Regions from separate parts of the Arthrobacter sp. 05T410 genome, predicted to be linked through region 3. Evidence: predicted binding sites of a transcription regulator. Region 3 holds the regulator's gene; each other region holds the start of a gene.
What was found. The regulator HrcA, encoded in region 3, represses chaperone genes, less so after heat shock. The targets are predictions, from matches to a motif close to TTNGCACTCGNNNNNNNCGAGTGCNAA.

Region 1 (5,447 bases), on a different contig from region 3:
GGTCCGTCAGCCCCTACCTCATGACGGGTCTGCTGCCGATCGAGCAGACCTTCGATGCCGTCGTGATCCTCGACGCCGAGACGACCTCGTTGCAGGCCGTCCTCCCGGCGATCGCCCGGTCCCGGCAGGTCATCGCCTTCGGCGACGAACAGATCGCCAGCCCCCGGACCTTTACCGTGGGCGTCGAACGGCTCGCCGCGGGGGAGAGCTCCTACCAAAGCGTTGAGAGCTCGTACCGGGCACTCTCTGCCGTGCTTCCGGTCTGGAACCTGAGGACCGTGTACCGTGCGGTCGATGAAGACCTGGTGCGCCAGCTCAGCAAGGGTTTTTACGGCGGGGAACTCACCCGCCTCCCGGAGGGCCAATCTGCCACAGGGCTGGACCGTACCCTCAGCGTGGAGTACCTCCCCGACGGCACGGGGCTGCCCAGCGCTGACCACGACGGCGTCGAATCGGTTGTTGCCGAGGTCAACCGCGCGGTGGAGCTGGTCTTCGAGCACGCCCGGCTCCGCCCCCGGACGTCGCTGGCCGTGGTGACCGGCAGCCTTCGCCATGCCGCCCGGATCGGCGAGGCCATCAGGGCGCAACTGCCCAACTACCCCATGCTGGGCAGCTTCTTCACTGCGGGGGATGAGTCCTTCCGCGTAGTGGATCTGGAACGGGCCCAGGGCCTGGTGCGCGACCACGTCATCTTTTCCCCGGGCTATGGCCGCACCCCGCATGGGCGCACCCTCCACAGCCTCGGGCCGCTTTCCGCCGAAGGTGGCCGAGCAAAATTCGCCCTGGCGATGACGCGTGCCCGCCGGTCCCTGCACGTGCTCAGCTGCTTCCGGCCCGAAGACCTTGATGTCAGCCGCCTCAGCCACGGCGCCGTGGACTTCTACGAGCTCCTGGACCGTGAGATCGCGGGCAACACGGATCTTGGCAGCCCCGCCTCCCGGGCCGCGGCCAGCGAGCAGGCGCTCGGCGCCGATCCGCTCGTGGCCGACCTGGGTGACCGGCTCCGGGCCCGCGGGGCACGGGTGTGGCACCAGTACGACGGCGTCCTGAACATGGTGGCGGCCGCCGATCCGATGACCACGATCGGCCAGGACGATGCGGAGATTCCCCGTCCGGTGGCGATCGAGTCGGACGGTACCAGCCACTACCGGCGGATGAGCGTCCGCGAACGGAGCAGGCTCCGGCCGCAGCTCCTGGAGCGGCTTGGCTGGCGGTACATGCCCCTGTGGACCATAGAGGTCTTCACCGACCCCTCGGCCTGCGCCGACCGGATTGGCGGCTACCTCGGGTTGGAGAAGCCCGCCGTGTCCAGCCGGCTGCGGACATCGCACGGTTTCTTCGACGACGGCATCGAGCATTTGGCTATTGACGAGGCGCGGGCCGCCGAGTACCACGTGGCGGCCGAACCCGCCGGACAGGTATTCCGCGGCCACGAAACTGCCGGCCAAGAATTCCGCCGGCAGGCACCAGCATCAGCAATGACAGGCAATTCAGGCAGTAAGGAGGCCGGCGGCATGAGTGCGGACGGCATCACTAGCAACACTGGCAAGACCGGCGACACCGGCAACACGAACGACACCGGCGCCACGAACGACGCCGTCGCCACCGGCGCGGCGGGCGCCGCGGCCGACACCGCGGGGCCGAAGACCGGTGAGTCGACGGGGGCCGCGGCCGACACCGCAGGGTCGAAGGCCGGCGAATCGACCGGGGAATCGACCGGCGACGGGCCGGAACAGGAGGCCGAGAAGGAGACGTCGCGCCGTTCGGAGGCACAGGCCACCGTTCCGGAGGGTGTGCTGCCGAACAAGGCGGCGGAAGACGACCCCCGACGCTGGGGTGACCAGCCTGATAATTACGATCACGACGCCTGGCTCCAGGAACAGAAGCCGCCGCACTGGGGCTGACGTGCCGGCCCGCAGCCCAGAGCCTGCGGGCGCGGCCCGCGCCGGAGCATACGGCCCGGGCCACTGGCCCGGCGAAAACGCCCTGCTGGCTGGACAGCTAGCCCGGCGGTGACGCCACAAGCACGAAAAACAATTTGCCCTGGGTAGACGCGCCCGCCAGCCTTCGGGCCTGGTCGGCCGTCGCTGCCACCACCACCAGCCCGTCAGTCTCCGCAGTGGCGGGCCAGGAGCCGGCCTTGCCGCCCTGCGTCGACGTCCAGAGCACTGGTACGGCTTCGGCCAGGATTTGGCTTTCGCCGGGTTGTTCCATGCCGTTGCCGGCAGTGAGCACCACGTTGACGAGCTGCCCGGGGGAGACCAGCTGGATGGAGGCCGGATCTGCCATCCTCAGCGGCACGGCCGCAGAGCCTCGCGGGCTTCCGGCGAGCAGGCCCGGTCCCAGGATCTGGGCGTCGGTGAGGAGCTGGCCCTGGCGCAACGGTGCGGCCAGCTGTTTTCCCTCGAACGCGGTCTCGCTGCCGGGGCTGCCCGCAGGAATAAGGCCGGGTGGCACGCTGATCCTGCTGAGATCGCCGGGTTCCAGGGACTTTCCAGCGGGCAGATCGGCCGCGGCGGCGAAGGCTGCGACAGTGTCAGTGGGCGCTGGAGCCAGTTGCTGAACTGTCAGTCCGGCGGGGATGCAGAACAGGAGGGCCGCGATAAGCCGCCGGTTCCGGTTCAGCCAGCCGCGCAGGCGGTGCCACGACGGACGGCCGCGGGGCGGGCGCCGGCGGGGTTTCACGGGACCGATCCGGCTCCGGAACGGAAGGCCCGCGGCGGAAAACGTGGCGGCAGGAAGGCTCGTTGGACGGATACCGGTGCGGGACCAGCGGCCGGGTCCAGCTTCAGGCATTGCGGCGCGGAACGGCCTGAACAAAGGCGTGGAAGACGGCACAGGCGCCGCCGGGGCAGCCGTCTTGAACGAAGGCGGGGAAACCGCGGTGAGGAAAAGTTCCATGCCGCCACGCTACGGATCCGCGCAGAGCGGCGGCAGCTGCGGAACGTCCTATGTGGACAACGGCAACAGCGGCAACGGCAACAGCGGCAACAGCGGACAGGGATTCAGGCAGTGCCGAGAATCAGCCGGCCGTGGCCCAGCCGGCGGCCGGCGCCAACCCGGCAGGTGCCTTAGCTGGCCGCGGCGGCGGGCGCGGGGGTGGCCGCGGGAGCTGCAGGAGCCGGGGAAACCGTGCTGCCCTTGGCGTCGCGCGAATCGGTCCGGTAGAAGCCGGAGCCCTTGAACACTACGCCGACGCTGTTGAACTTCTTGCGCAGCGTGCCCTGGCACTCGGGGCAGGACGTCAAGGAGTTGTCGCTGAACGACTGCACGATCTCGAAGGCGTGGCTGCAGTCCTTGCAGGCGTATGCATACGTGGGCACTGGAAATCCTCCTCAGGGGCAAACGAGCAGGTCCCGTACTGCGGAGTCCGGATCACCGCCGATATTTCTATCGACCTGTTCCGTCCTTAGCAGTCGCAGGGCCTGAGTGCCAATTCTATCACCTTGGCGGGAACCCGGATCAGGCGGGCCGGGATCGGCCGAGCCGGACGATCCCGCCCGGGGTCAGCGCCGTGTCGACTTTCCGGTCGAACGACTCCGCGGGGATGCTGCCTGCGGGCAGCACCTCCGTGTCATAGACGACGGCGGCAGTCGGCGACGCGACAGCGTCGGCTGCAGCGTCGGCCGCCCCGGCGTCCGCCCCGCCGGACGCGGAGGACATGGCAGCCAGGGCGGCAAGGAACTTGTCGTAGTAGCCGCCGCCCTGCCCGATTCGGTTGCCCGAGAAATCCACCGCGGTGGCCGGCAGGAAGATTGCGGTGGCGTCCCGCATGACTTCGGTACCGTGGCGCTCTCCGACAGGCTCCTGGATGGGCGCGTACCGGCTGCGGACAAACCCGGACTGGGGAGTCCAGAACACCCAGCTGAGCTCGATGTCGGGTTCGCAAACGGGCAGCAGCACCCGGTGCCCGGCCTCGACCAGGGCAGTCAGCAGTGGCAGTGTGGGCGGTTCGGCGCCCACACCGAGGTACGCCGCGAAGGTGCCTTGGCGGCCGCGGCCAAGCCCGGAGGCCCAAGCGAGCCCGTGGCTGGCGATGCCCGCCGCGGCGGTGTCCTGTGCGGCCAGCGGGAGTGCGGAACGCGCCGCCCTGTGGCTGGAGCGAATTTCCTCTTTTGACGCCATCTTGGCCCGTCCTCTGCCTTTTGCGGCCGCGCTGCACCGGGGGGCCCGGCAGGCGGTTCGCATAATGATTACGCAATGATTGGTCCCTCCGTTAGATTAGTCGTGTGAATACACCCATCGCTTCCGTCCGCAAGGCCGTTATCCCCGCCGCGGGCCTTGGTACCAGGTTTCTCCCGGCCACAAAGGCCATGCCCAAGGAAATGCTGCCTGTCGTTGACAAGCCGGCCATCCAGTACGTCGTCGAGGAGGCCGTGAATGTCGGCCTGAACGACATCCTGATGATCACTGGCCGCAACAAGCGGGCGTTGGAGGACCACTTCGACCGCGTCCCCGCGCTGGAGTCCACCCTGGAGGCGAAGGGTGACACTGCGAAGCTCGAATCCATCCAGGCCGCCAGCAACCTCGGTGACATCCACTACGTCCGCCAGGGCGATCCCATGGGCCTCGGCCACGCCGTCCTCCGGGCCAAGCAGCACGTCGGGCATGAGCCGTTCGCCGTCCTCCTGGGAGATGACCTCATTGACGCCCGCGATGAGCTCCTCAGCACCATGATCGAGGTCCAGGCCAAGACCGGCGGGTCAGTGGTCGCTCTGATCGAGGTGGACCCGTCCCAGATCAGTGCCTACGGCTGCGCGGACGTCGAGGCAATCGGCGGTGAGGACTACGTCCGCATCAACCAGCTCGTGGAGAAGCCCGATGTCGCGGACGCCCCGTCCAACCTGGCCGTGATTGGCCGCTACGTGTTGCACCCGGCCGTCTTTGAAGTGCTGGAGCGCACCGCGCCCGGCCGCGGCGGGGAAATCCAGCTCACGGACGCCCTGCAGGAACTCTCGGCCGGCACCGGCGAGGGCTACGGCGTGTACGGCGTCATCTTCCGCGGCCGCCGCTACGACACCGGCGACAAGCTCAGCTACCTCAAGGCCTGTGTCCAGCTCGCCTGCGACAGTGAGGACCTCGGCCCGGGCCTGCGCGAATGGCTGCCCGGCTTCGCGTCCAGCCTGGCCCCCAGCCTCGCCAAATAACTCCCGTGGGGGGCAGCTTCACCTGGCCGGTGACCTTGGAGAGCGGCGAAATCGTGTTGCGCCCGATCCGGTACCGGGACCGCAAGGAGTGGACAGCGCTCAGGTCCCGCAACTGCGAGTGGCTGGCCCCCTGGGAGGCATCGAACCCGGTCCCCGGCGGCGGCCTGCCGGACTACCGGCAGATGGTGCGCTCGCTCAAGGCCCAGGCCGCGCAGGCCACGGCCCTGCCATTCGTCATCGCGGAATGGACACCAGGCCATCAGGCGCCGGTGATCGTGGGGCAGCTGACGGTGTCCTCGA
Region 2 (5,447 bases), on a different contig from region 3:
GCCGTCGCAAATGCGCATCTCGATGGTGCCAAGCGCCGGAACGGGGCGGATGTCCCACCGGATCTCGGAGAGCGTGTCAATCACACCGGTGGTGAACATGTCCTGGACGTAGGACTCGTAGTCCTCCCAGCTGGCGAACTGGAACGGCAGCCCGGCGGTGGGCAGCTGCTGGAACATGAGGGCGCGGTGCGAGGCGTATCCGGTGTCCTCGCCGCCCCAAAACGGGCTGGACGCGGAGAGCGCCTGGAAGTGCGGGAAGTAATTGACCAGGCCGTCCAGCACCGGAAGGACCTTGTCCCGGCTGTCCAGTCCGACGTGCACATGGACGCCGTAAATGACCATCTGCCGGCCCCACCACTGGGTCCGGTCAATGAGCTTGGCGTAGCGTTCCTTGTCCGTGACGGGCTGCAGCTGGGGCGGGCTGAAGGGGTGGCTCCCGGCGCAAAAGATCTCCACACCCATCGGATCGGTCACGTCCCGGACAGCCGCGAGCGAGCTGCTCAGGTCCGCCTTGGCCTCCGCGACGGTGGTGCAGATGCCGGTGACGAGCTCCACGGTGTTCAGCAGCAGCTCCTGCTTGATGTGCGGGTGCTCGTCGTCCTCATTGAGTTCGGGATGCCGGGCAGCGACGCCGCGCAGCACCTGGTTCGCCACGGAGGCCAGCTCACCGGTCTCGGCGTCGACGAGCGCCAGCTCCCATTCCACGCCAAGAGTCGACTGCCTGGATGAAGCGAACTCGATCTTCATGTGGTCCCTTCACTGTTCTGCTGTCGCTGGCCGTGGTCCTGGTGGGGAAATGCGCTGGCGAACATCCTCGGACATGCCTCTGGACATGGCACCGGCGGTGTCACGTGCAATTTCCCACACACCAGTGCGCCGGCCGGGGGCCGGCAGGGCTACGGGTGGTCCAAGTCTAGTGCAGGGGCGGCCCCGGGACGGTGTCAAAGTTGCCGCTGCTGCGTGAGTGTATTCACAACGTCGCTGGTCAGCGACGGCGCGCGCGGTTGCGCGTTGGGCTGCGGGTGGCCGGAGCGATCCTGGCGTTTAATGGAGCTGTGCCCATTCTGAACAAAGACATGACCCTGTGTATCTCGCTCTCGGCCCGGCCCAGCAACAATGGGACGCGCTTCCACAACCACCTGTACGAACAGCTGGGCCTGAACTGGATCTACAAGGCCTTTGCCCCAACCGACCTCGCCCAGGCGATCGCCGGGGTGCGCGGCCTCGGCATCCGCGGCTGCGCGGTGTCCATGCCTTACAAGGAGGACGTGATCGCCCTCGTTGACGTCATGGACCCGTCGGCGAAGGCCATCGACTCGGTCAACACCATCGTCAACGACGGCGGCCGGCTCACGGCGTACAACACCGACTACACCGCAATCGAGCAGCTCTTGCAGAGCAATGCAGTCCCCACGGACTACTCGGTGCTGGTCCTGGGCTCCGGCGGCATGGCCAAGGCCACCGTGGCCGCGCTCCGGGATGCCGGGTTCAAGGACGTGACCGTCGTGGCCCGCAACGAGGGCTCCGGCCGCGCCCTGGCCGAACAGTACGGCTTCGCCTGGCGCGCGGACCTGGGCTCTGCGGACTCCGGTACCGGCACGGCGGACATGCTAATCAACGTCACCCCCATCGGGATGGCCGGCGGCCCGGACGCCGCCTCGCTGCCCTTCCCGCAGGAGGCCATCGATGCCGCCAAAGTGGTGTTCGACGTCGTCGCGCTCCCGGCCGAGACACCGCTGATCAAGGCCGGCCGCGCGGCCGGCAAGACCGTGATCACCGGAGCCGAGGTCGCCACGATCCAGGCGCTCGAGCAGTTCGTGCTGTACACCGGCGTCCGGCCGACCGACGAGCAAATCCGGGCAGCCGAGGAGTTCACGCGGGCCCAGTAGCCCGACAGCCCAGTTGACCGGCCGCTTCGCTGACATCCGGCGGCGGCGGGGCACGGCGCCGCGGGGCACTCGGCCGGTGGGATCCCGCTGGCGGGGCTAGACCGGCTCCACCGAGACGGCCACCCGGTCCTCGCCGATCCTGGTGAGGACCAGGGTGGCGGATTTCTTGTCCTTGTGCTTTGCGCTGCCGCCGGGCAGGAGTTGCTTGCGCAGCTCTTCGGGCGTGACAGCCATACCGCGCTTCTTGATGTCCAGGACCCCGATGCCTTGATCCTTGACCCACGCCTTGAGTGCCTTGACGTTGAACGGCATCACCTCCAGGACCCTGTACGCCTTGGCGAACGGGGTGTCATGCAGCTCCGGGGCGCAGACGTAGGCGATGTGCTCGTCCACGAGGTGCCCGCCCAGCTGGAGCGCGACGTCGGCCACCAGGCCGGCGCGGATCACCGCGCCGTCGGGCTCATACAGGTACCCCTCCACGGGCCCAACGGGCGCCACCGGGCCGGCGCCGAAGTCCTCGCCGCTGGTGAGCTCAGCGGAACCAAGGGGGCCGAGCACGAGGGCCGCGCGCCGCACCCCCGGACGCCGCACTGCGTTGAACCACAGGGCCACCTCGGTCACGTCCCCGCCCACAGAGACCCACTGCGCCTCGCAGCCGGCCGGCACGGAATCGTGCGGCATGCCGGGGCCCATCTTCACGCCGACGGCGCGACCGGTGCCGGCGAGTGACTCCACGAAGGACAGCGGCGGGGAGAAATCCTCCGGATCCCAGATCCGCTTGGTTCCCGAAGTGGACGTCGTGCGCCGGGCTGGGTCGAGCCAGACGCCGTCGATCCCCTCGAGGGATACCGACGTTGCATCGGAATGGACCACCGTGGCGTTGCGGAACGGGATCAGGTTCATCGTGGCGCAGGCGGCCGTGGCCTCGTCCATTTCCACGGCGGTGACCACCAGGTCCAGGGAGGCCAGGGCCATGGAGTCCGCCCCGAGCCCGCAGCCGAGATCCGCGACGTGGCCGATCCCGGCCTCCGCGAACCGCTGCGCGTGCCGTGCCGCCACCGTGAGCCGGGTGGCCTGCTCCAGACCGGCCTTCGTGAAAATCATCTGCCGGGCGAATTCGCCGAACTTCGCCTCGGCCTTGGTCCGCAGCCGGGACTGGGTGAGCACGGCCGAGACCAGCTCGGGGGAGTGGCCGGCCTTGCGCAGCGACGCCGTGAGGCGGAAGGCCTCGTCCTCGCGGTACGGGCCCAACGACGCCAGCAGCTCCCAGCCCTCGGGGGTGAGGATCGGGGCAATATATTCCTGCGGTGCGTCAGTCATGGCATCCAGCGTAGTTGAGGTCCGCGGGCGCGTTGTGACCGGACGGCGGGGGCTAGGCTTGATGGCATGGAAGACAGCGGCACAGGCGACAGCATCTCAGCGGACACGGCCGGGCAGGACACGGCCGGCGACGACGACGCCAGGCAGGAGCGCCGGCGGCCGCAGGGACTTGCCCGCTACGCAAAACCGGCGCTGATCGCCGGCGCGGTGATCGCCGTCGTGTCCGTCGCACTTTTGGTGATTATCTTCTTCCTCGATTCCTTCAACGCCACCGTGTATTCCGTCGGCGGCAAGAACGTCCAGGACGCCACGGACGAGGCCCGGGCCATCCGCGAGACCTATACCGCGGCCCGGCTCGGCGGCATCATCTTCCTCGTCGCCGGCATTCTGCTGGCCGCCGCCGGCGCCGTGCTGTCGTTCCGGCACCGGAATGACGAAGGCCAGAACACGGACGAAGACGACGGCGAGGACGTGGACTTCGACGACCTCGCAGACCAGTAGCCATCGAGTAGGCGCGCGAATAGACGCCGCTGGTGGGCGCGCACCGCACCGCCAAACGGCCAACGGCCACGGGCCAGGGGACATGCCCAGCCTCCTGCGCCACGGATGGACATGTCCTCCCTGGCAGCCCGCACCCGTTGGGTATGTCCATCGCTCAGCGCGGGCACAGAGCATGACGCCCAAGTGTCCTCTGGCCGCAACAAAAAATGGGCATGTCCTCCCGGGCAGCCCGCACCCGTTGGGTATGTCCATCGCTCAGCACGGGTACAGAGCATGACGCCCAAGTGTCCTCCGGCCGCAGCGAAAAATGGGCATGTCCCCTAAGGGGAAATGTTCACCCGGAACGAATTTCTGGCACTCGCCTTGACCGAGTGCTAACCATTTACATAGAGTCGTCATTAGCACTCTCCCTAGGAGGGTGCTAACACATGAAGCGCGTTCCGCCAGGCACGCTGCCGGCACCGCGACGACGGTCTGTGCGCCTTGGCATCACCGCTTCATAGTCCACGAATTTGCTGACGAAAAGGAGAGGTCCGAGTGTCGGTCTCTATTAAGCCTCTTGAGGATCGTATTGTTGTCCGCCCGCTCGAAGCCGAGCAGACCACGGCTTCCGGCCTGGTTATCCCGGACTCCGCGCAGGAGAAGCCGCAGGAAGGCGAAGTTGTTGCAGTAGGCCCCGGCCGCTTCGATGACAACGGCAACCGCGTTCCCGTTGACGTTGCCGTTGGCGACGTCGTCATCTACTCCAAGTACGGTGGAACCGAAGTCAAGACCGGCGGCACCGAGTACCTCGTGCTCTCCGCCCGCGACGTTCTGGCGATCGTCGTAAAGTAACTCTCTTGGACCCCCGCGCAGCCGATCCTTTCGCATTGAATGGATCAGTTGCGCGGGGTTCTGTCTTGAAAGGACAAAACCATGGCAAAGCAGCTTGCGTTTAACGACGCTGCCCGCCGGTCGCTTGAAGCCGGCATCGATAAGCTCGCCAACACCGTCAAGGTCACGCTGGGTCCGCGCGGCCGCAACGTCGTACTGGACAAGAAGTGGGGCGCCCCCACGATCACCAACGATGGTGTGACCATCGCCCGTGAAATCGAGCTGGATGACCCCTACGAGAACCTTGGCGCGCAGCTTGCCAAGGAGGTCGCCACCAAGACCAACGATGTTGCCGGCGACGGCACCACCACCGCCACCGTCCTGGCCCAGGCCCTGGTCAAGGAAGGCCTGCGCAACGTAGCGGCAGGCGCCGCGCCTGGCGAAATCAAGCGCGGCATCGAGGTTTCGGTCGAGGCCGTCGCCGCCCGTCTGCTGGAGAACGCCCGCCCGGTTGAAGGCACGCAGGTTGCCAACGTTGCCGCAATCTCCGCCCAGAGCGACGAGGTCGGCGAGCTGCTGGCCGAGGCGTTCGGCAAGGTCGGCAAGGATGGTGTGATCACCATCGAGGAGTCCTCCACCACGCAGACCGAGCTGGTACTGACCGAGGGCATGCAGTTCGACAAGGGCTACCTGTCCCCGTACTTCGTCACCGACGCGGAACGCCAGGAGGCCGTCCTCGAGGACGCCCTGATCCTGATCAACCAGGGCAAGATCTCCTCAGTGCAGGATTTCCTGCCGCTGCTGGAAAAGGCGCTGCAGAGCTCCAAGCCGCTCTTCATCATCGCCGAAGACGTCGAGGGCGAGGCCCTGTCCACGCTGATCGTCAACCGCATCCGCGGCACGCTGAACGTCGTCGCCGTCAAG
Region 3 (5,447 bases):
TAGCCGTCACCTCAACAAGGCATCACGTCACCTGCGGCGGCGGCTGCCGCAGGTCACCAGCGGCCGAGGATGTCGCTGGCCAGCACAGTGGCGGCGGGCCCGGCCGTGGACGAACGCAGCACATGGTGCCCCAAAAGGGCCGTAACTGCGCCGGCGTCGCAAAGCCGGGTCACCTCCCGCGGGCTGATGCCGCCTTCCGGACCCACGATCAGCAGGACCTCACGGGATCCGGCATCATCTGCCACAACATCGCCGGGCCCAACACTTTCCAGCCAGGCCTCGAGTACCTGCCGCAGCGGGCGCACGGCGTCTTCGTGCAGGATGACGGCGAGGTCTGCCGCCGTTACGGCCGCCTGCAGCCCGGCGCCGTCGACGGCGGCCCGGACCTCGGGAATCCATGCCCGGCGCGCCTGTTTGGCGGCTGCCGTCACCACCGACTGCCACTTGGCATGCGCCTTCGCGGCCCGCTCAGCCTTCCACCGCACAATGGACCGCTCGGCCTGCCAGGGAATGACGGCGTCGATGCCCAACTCGGTCGCGGTCTCGGCCGCCAGTTCATCGCGGTCGCCCTTCGCCAGGGCCTGGACCAGGACCAGCCGTGTTCCTGGCCGTGGTTCCTCAGCCAGGTCCACGCATTCGACGCTCAGCTCCCCGGCAGCGACGGCTGTCACGGTGCCGGTCAGGCGCTTGCCTGCGCCGTCCGCGATGTCGACCGCTTCGCCGACGCCGATCCGTTTGACGGTGACGGCGTGGCGGGCCTCGGTTCCCTCGAGGACGAAGGCCGAGCCGGGGACCTGCTGGTCCAGGGTGCCTGGGGCGGTGAAGAAGACCGGGTTACTCACCGCTACAGGTTACCGAGCCGGTCCCGCAGTTTGGCGAAGACGCCGCCGCTGGCCGCAAGCTTTCCTTCCGTGAGGTGCTCGCCACGGTGCTTGGCCAGCTGGCGGAGAAGTTCCTCCTGGACGTGATCGAGCTTGACCGGTGTTTCCACCTGCAGGTGCACCTTCAGATCGCCGCGGCCGTGGCCGCGCAGGTGCGTGACGCCAAGACCGCGAAGGGTGATGATCTCGCCGGACTGGGTGCCGGCCTTGACGTCGATCTCCTGCTGTCCGTCGAAGGTGTCGAGGGATATTTCGGTGCCGAGGGCGGCCGCCGTCATGGGAATGTTGAGGCTCGCGTGCAGGTCATCGCCCTCGCGCACGTAAGTGGCGTCGTTGTTGACCCTGATCTCCACGTACAGGTCCCCGGCGGGGCCGCCGGCAGGGCCGGCCTCGCCCTGGCCGGACAGCTGGATGCGGGTGCCGGTGGCCACGCCGGCCGGGACCTTGACGGTCAGCGAGCGGCGGCTGCGGATCCGGCCCTGGCCGCTGCATTCGTTGCACGGGTCCTTGATGACGGTGCCGAAGCCCTCGCAAGACCCGCAGGGGGCGGACGTCATGACCTGGCCCAGGATGGACCGCACGGCGCGCTGGACCTGACCGCTGCCGCCACAGATGTCGCAGCGGACCGGGTGGGTGCCCTCCCGGCAGCAGGATCCCTCGCAGGTGGGGCAGATGACGGCCGTGTCGACCTCGAGCTTTTTGTTCACGCCGAACACCGCATCGCGGAGGTCGATCCGGACGCTGATCAGCGCGTCCTGGCCGCGGCGGACCCGGGACGCCGGGCCGCCCTGGCCGCCACCAGCGCCGAAGAAGGTCTCGAAGATGTCCTGGAAGGCGAAGCCCTGGCCCGAGTAGCTGCCGCCGCCGAACCCGTTGTCGGTGCCGTTCTCGTTGCCGGTGGTGTCATAGACCCGGCGCTTCTGCGGATCGGAGAGGACCTCGTAGGCGTGCGTGACGGCCTTGAACCTGTCCGAGGCGTCCTCCCCGGGGTTCACGTCCGGGTGCAGGGTCCGGGCCAGTTTCCGGTAGGCCTTCTTGATCTCCTCCCCCGATGCGTCGCGGGAGACTCCAAGAACGTCGTAGTGGCTGCTCAAAGTGTGTATCTCTTCCTTGTTGTACTGCCTGTGGGGTACTGCCTGTGGGGCACTGCCTGTGGGGCAAGAAGTCGTATTCGGTCCCGGACCCGTCAGGGCCCCAGGATCCTCGAAAGGTAGCGGGCCACCGCTCGGACGGCGGCCATGGTGGTGGGATAGTCCATCCGGGTGGGCCCAAGCACTCCGACCTTGGCCGTGGCGTCCGGCCCGTAGGCGGTGGCCACGACCGAGGCCTCGGCGAGACCGTCGTAGGGGTTTTCCCGGCCGATGCTGACGGTCACGCCGCGCGGGTCTTCGGCCATTTCGCTGAGCAGGCGGAGCATGACCACCTGTTCCTCGAGGGCCTCCAGCACGGGGCCGATGCTGAGCGGGAAGTCCACATTGGAGCGGGCCAGGTTTGCGGTGCCGGCCATGACCATGCGCTCTTCACGGCTGCTCGTGGCCAGGGCCTCAAGGCCGCGGGCCAGCGCCTGGGCTGCTCCGCGCCGCGCGGGCGGGCCACCGGCAACGACGGCGGGCAGCAGCTGCGGCATCAGGCTCAGCGGCGTACCGGAGAGGCTGGCCAGAAAGCTGCTCCGCAATTCCGACAGCGCGTCGTCGGGAATGTCCTGCCCGACGTCGATCACGCGCTGCTCCACCTTGCCCGTGTCAGCGATCAGAACAGCCAGCACTTTCCTGGGCGCCAGCAGCACGAACTCAATGTGCCGCACCCGGGCGCGGCTGAGCAGCGGATACTGCACGACGGCGACCTGGTTGGTCAGGTGCGAGAGGAGCCTCACGGTCCGGTCAAGGATGTCGTCGAGGTCCTCGGATCCTTCCAGCAGCGCCTGGATGGCCCGGCGCTCGGCCTGGGACAACGGCTTCACCGCTGAGATCTGGTCGACGAACAACCGGTAGCCCTTGTCAGTGGGGATCCGGCCTGCACTCGTGTGCGGTGCCGTGATCAGGCCCTCGTCTTCCAGCGCCGCCATGTCATTTCGGATCGTGGCGCTCGAGACGCCGAGATGGTGCCGTTCGACGAGCGCTTTGGAACCAACGGGCTCACGCGAATGGACGTAGTCCTCCACGATGGCGCGCAGCACTTCGAGTTTGCGCGGTTCGCTCACGCTCCACCTCCAATCGACTGTCCCGCAGCCGGTGCCACCCCCGCGTCCGGTCCGGGTCCACAAGTGGTGCACGGACGGCCCGCCGCAGGACAAGGGTTAGCACTCGACATGCCTAAGTGCTAACCAGTCTAATATGAGTCGCCGCGTTGTTAGCATTGGATTCGCTCCAGGCGTGGCCCGCGGGAACGCGATTCCCGTCACGCCGGCGCCGAGACCGTGGCAGACGCTGCCGTTGCCGCGCCGTCGCGGTCCGGTTCCGGCCCCCGGAGAGTTCCACCGACCGCCGTACATTCCGAGTGCAAAGTAAGCGTGAAGAGATGTCGTACCAGAACTGGGGACCCCAGGACCTGTCCGCCCCCGCCAAGACCCAGCTGCCGGAAGTCCCGGTGGAACGCGGGATGGTCCTCGAGGAGGTCCAGTCCGGCTGGGTGGGCGCCGTAACCCGCGTGGAGAAGTCCGGCGGCATGCACGTGGTGGCGCTGGAGGACCGGCGGGGCAAGTCGCGGTCCTTCCGCCTCGGCTTCGGCTTCCTCTTGGACGGCCAGCCCATCCGCCTGATGCCGCCGGCCCCGAAGAAGACGGCACCGGCCGCCGGTGCCGGCCGCACGGCGTCGGGCTCGGTGCGGGTGGCGGGGCAGCGCGCACAGGTGGCCAAGGCCAGCCGCATCTGGGTGGAAGGAAAGCACGACGCCGAGCTGGTGGAGAAGGTCTGGGGCGATGACCTCCGGGTGGAGGGCATCGTCGTCGAGCCCCTGCACGGCATTGACGACCTCGCGGCCGCCGTGGCGGACTTCGGCCCGGGCCCCGGGCGGCGCCTCGGCGTGCTCGTAGACCACTTGGTGGCAGACTCCAAGGAGTCGCGGATCGCCGACGCCGTCATGGCCTCACCGGGCGCCGCAGGCAACGTCCTGATTGTGGGGCACCCCTACGTGGACGTGTGGCAGGCCATCCGGCCCTCGGTCCTGGGGATCGAGCAGTGGCCCGTGATCCCCCGCGGCACGGACTGGAAGACCGGGATCCTGATGGCTTTCGGGTGGCCCCACTCCACGAAGGAGGACATCGGCCTCGGCTGGCAGAAACTCCTAGGGGCTGTCCGCAGCTACGCTGATCTGGAGGCGTCGCTGCTTGGCCGCGTGGAAGAGGTCATTGACTTCCTCACCGTGCCCTAGTCCGCCGCGGCGGCCGCCTCTGATCTCCATTTCCTTGCCCGAGCAAGTATTCTTGAAACGGCGGCCGCGCTTCCAGCGCGGTCCCGGCTATTTCAGGCACAACCCAGGCAGCAACGCATCACCGCAATCCGAAGGGCTACACCGTGGCAGATAACGCACGCGAACACACGGGCAATCAGGCTGGCCATGGCCAGCCCCCGTACCATGGCGTTCCGGCAAACGCGCTGCCGCTGACGGCCAGCGAGGACCGCCAGTGGGCCACGCTCGCGCACTTCGGCGGCATCCTGGGCTGCGTGCCGTCGCTGCTGATCTACCTCATCTTCAAGGACCGCGGCCCGTTCACGGCACAGGAATCCAAGGAAGCCCTCAATTTCACGCTGCCGCCGACCCTGGCCGCGGTGCTGGCCAATCTGCTGGTCTTCATCCCGGTGGTGGGCAACCTCTTCGCCGTGCTCGCCACGGTGATCTGGATCGCCGTGACGTGCTTCTCGGTGGCGGCAGGCATCCACGTCAACCGCGGCCAGCCGCACCGCTACGAATTCAACCTGCGCTGGATCAAATAGCCGGCCCGGACCCAAGCACGAGAGCCGGCCGCCGCCCGTCAGGGGCAGCGGCCGGCTCTGTTTTGTGCGGCAGGGTGTTGTGGCCGCTGATGCGGGCAGCCAAGTCGTGGAAGTTTTGCCGGGCAGACTAGTCCGGCAGGATCCTGCGGACGACGGCGTCGGCCAGCAGCCGGCCCTTAAGGGTGAGAATGAGCCGGCCTTTGAAAGCCGCCGCGGGGTCCACGAGGCCGTCCGCGATCAGCCCCGCCACAGCGTGCCTGCCGGTGTCCCCCAGGCCGCCGAGGCTTGGGATGTCGAGCCCGGAATTGAGCCGGGCCTCGAGCATGACCCGTTCCACGTTGCGGGTTTCAGAGTCCAGCGTTTCGCGTCCGGCGGCGGGTGAGGCGCCGGCGCCGAGGCGGTTGGCGTAGGCGGTGGGGTGCTTGACGTTCCACCAGCGGACACCGCCCACGTGCGAGTGTGCCCCGGGCCCGATGCCCCACCAGTCGTCCCCACGCCAGTAAGCGAGGTTGTGCCGGCAGGCCTGTTCGGGGGTGCGGGACCAGTTGCTGACCTCGTACCAGTTGAGCCCGGCGGCGGAAATCAGTTCGTCGGCGAGTTCGTATTTGGCGGCGTGGTCGTCGTCGTCGATTTC

Region 1: a site for HrcA is predicted at 3,410-3,436, ahead of AC1DFR_RS14895 (FmdB family zinc ribbon protein). Genes of this name have one in related genera too.
Region 2: a site for HrcA is predicted at 4,062-4,088, ahead of groES (co-chaperone GroES). Genes of this name have one in related genera too.

Annotation. Positions count from the first base shown of each region.
Region 1 is NZ_JBFTLP010000012.1:6,139-11,585, forward strand. It holds gene AC1DFR_RS14885 (AAA family ATPase) at 1-1,904, shown strand, start outside; gene AC1DFR_RS14890 (RcpC/CpaB family pilus assembly protein) at 2,002-2,685, opposite strand; gene AC1DFR_RS14895 (FmdB family zinc ribbon protein) at 3,072-3,323, opposite strand; gene AC1DFR_RS14900 (5-formyltetrahydrofolate cyclo-ligase) at 3,463-4,125, opposite strand; gene galU (UTP--glucose-1-phosphate uridylyltransferase GalU) at 4,230-5,147, shown strand; gene AC1DFR_RS14910 (GNAT family N-acetyltransferase) at 5,153-5,447, shown strand, end outside.
Region 2 is NZ_JBFTLP010000003.1:458,248-463,694, forward strand. It holds gene AC1DFR_RS06805 (glutamate--cysteine ligase) at 1-747, opposite strand, end outside; gene AC1DFR_RS06810 (shikimate 5-dehydrogenase) at 1,056-1,889, shown strand; gene AC1DFR_RS06815 (class I SAM-dependent methyltransferase) at 1,986-3,209, opposite strand; gene AC1DFR_RS06820 (hypothetical protein) at 3,276-3,710, shown strand; gene groES (co-chaperone GroES) at 4,248-4,544, shown strand; gene groL (chaperonin GroEL) at 4,626-5,447, shown strand, end outside.
Region 3 is NZ_JBFTLP010000001.1:65,628-71,074, reverse strand. It holds gene AC1DFR_RS00305 (GerMN domain-containing protein) at 1-3, shown strand, start outside; gene AC1DFR_RS00300 (16S rRNA (uracil(1498)-N(3))-methyltransferase) at 54-842, opposite strand; gene dnaJ (molecular chaperone DnaJ) at 845-1,975, opposite strand; gene hrcA (heat-inducible transcriptional repressor HrcA) at 2,068-3,081, opposite strand; gene AC1DFR_RS00285 (DUF3097 domain-containing protein) at 3,399-4,250, shown strand; gene AC1DFR_RS00280 (DUF4870 domain-containing protein) at 4,394-4,813, shown strand; gene hemW (radical SAM family heme chaperone HemW) at 4,941-5,447, opposite strand, start outside.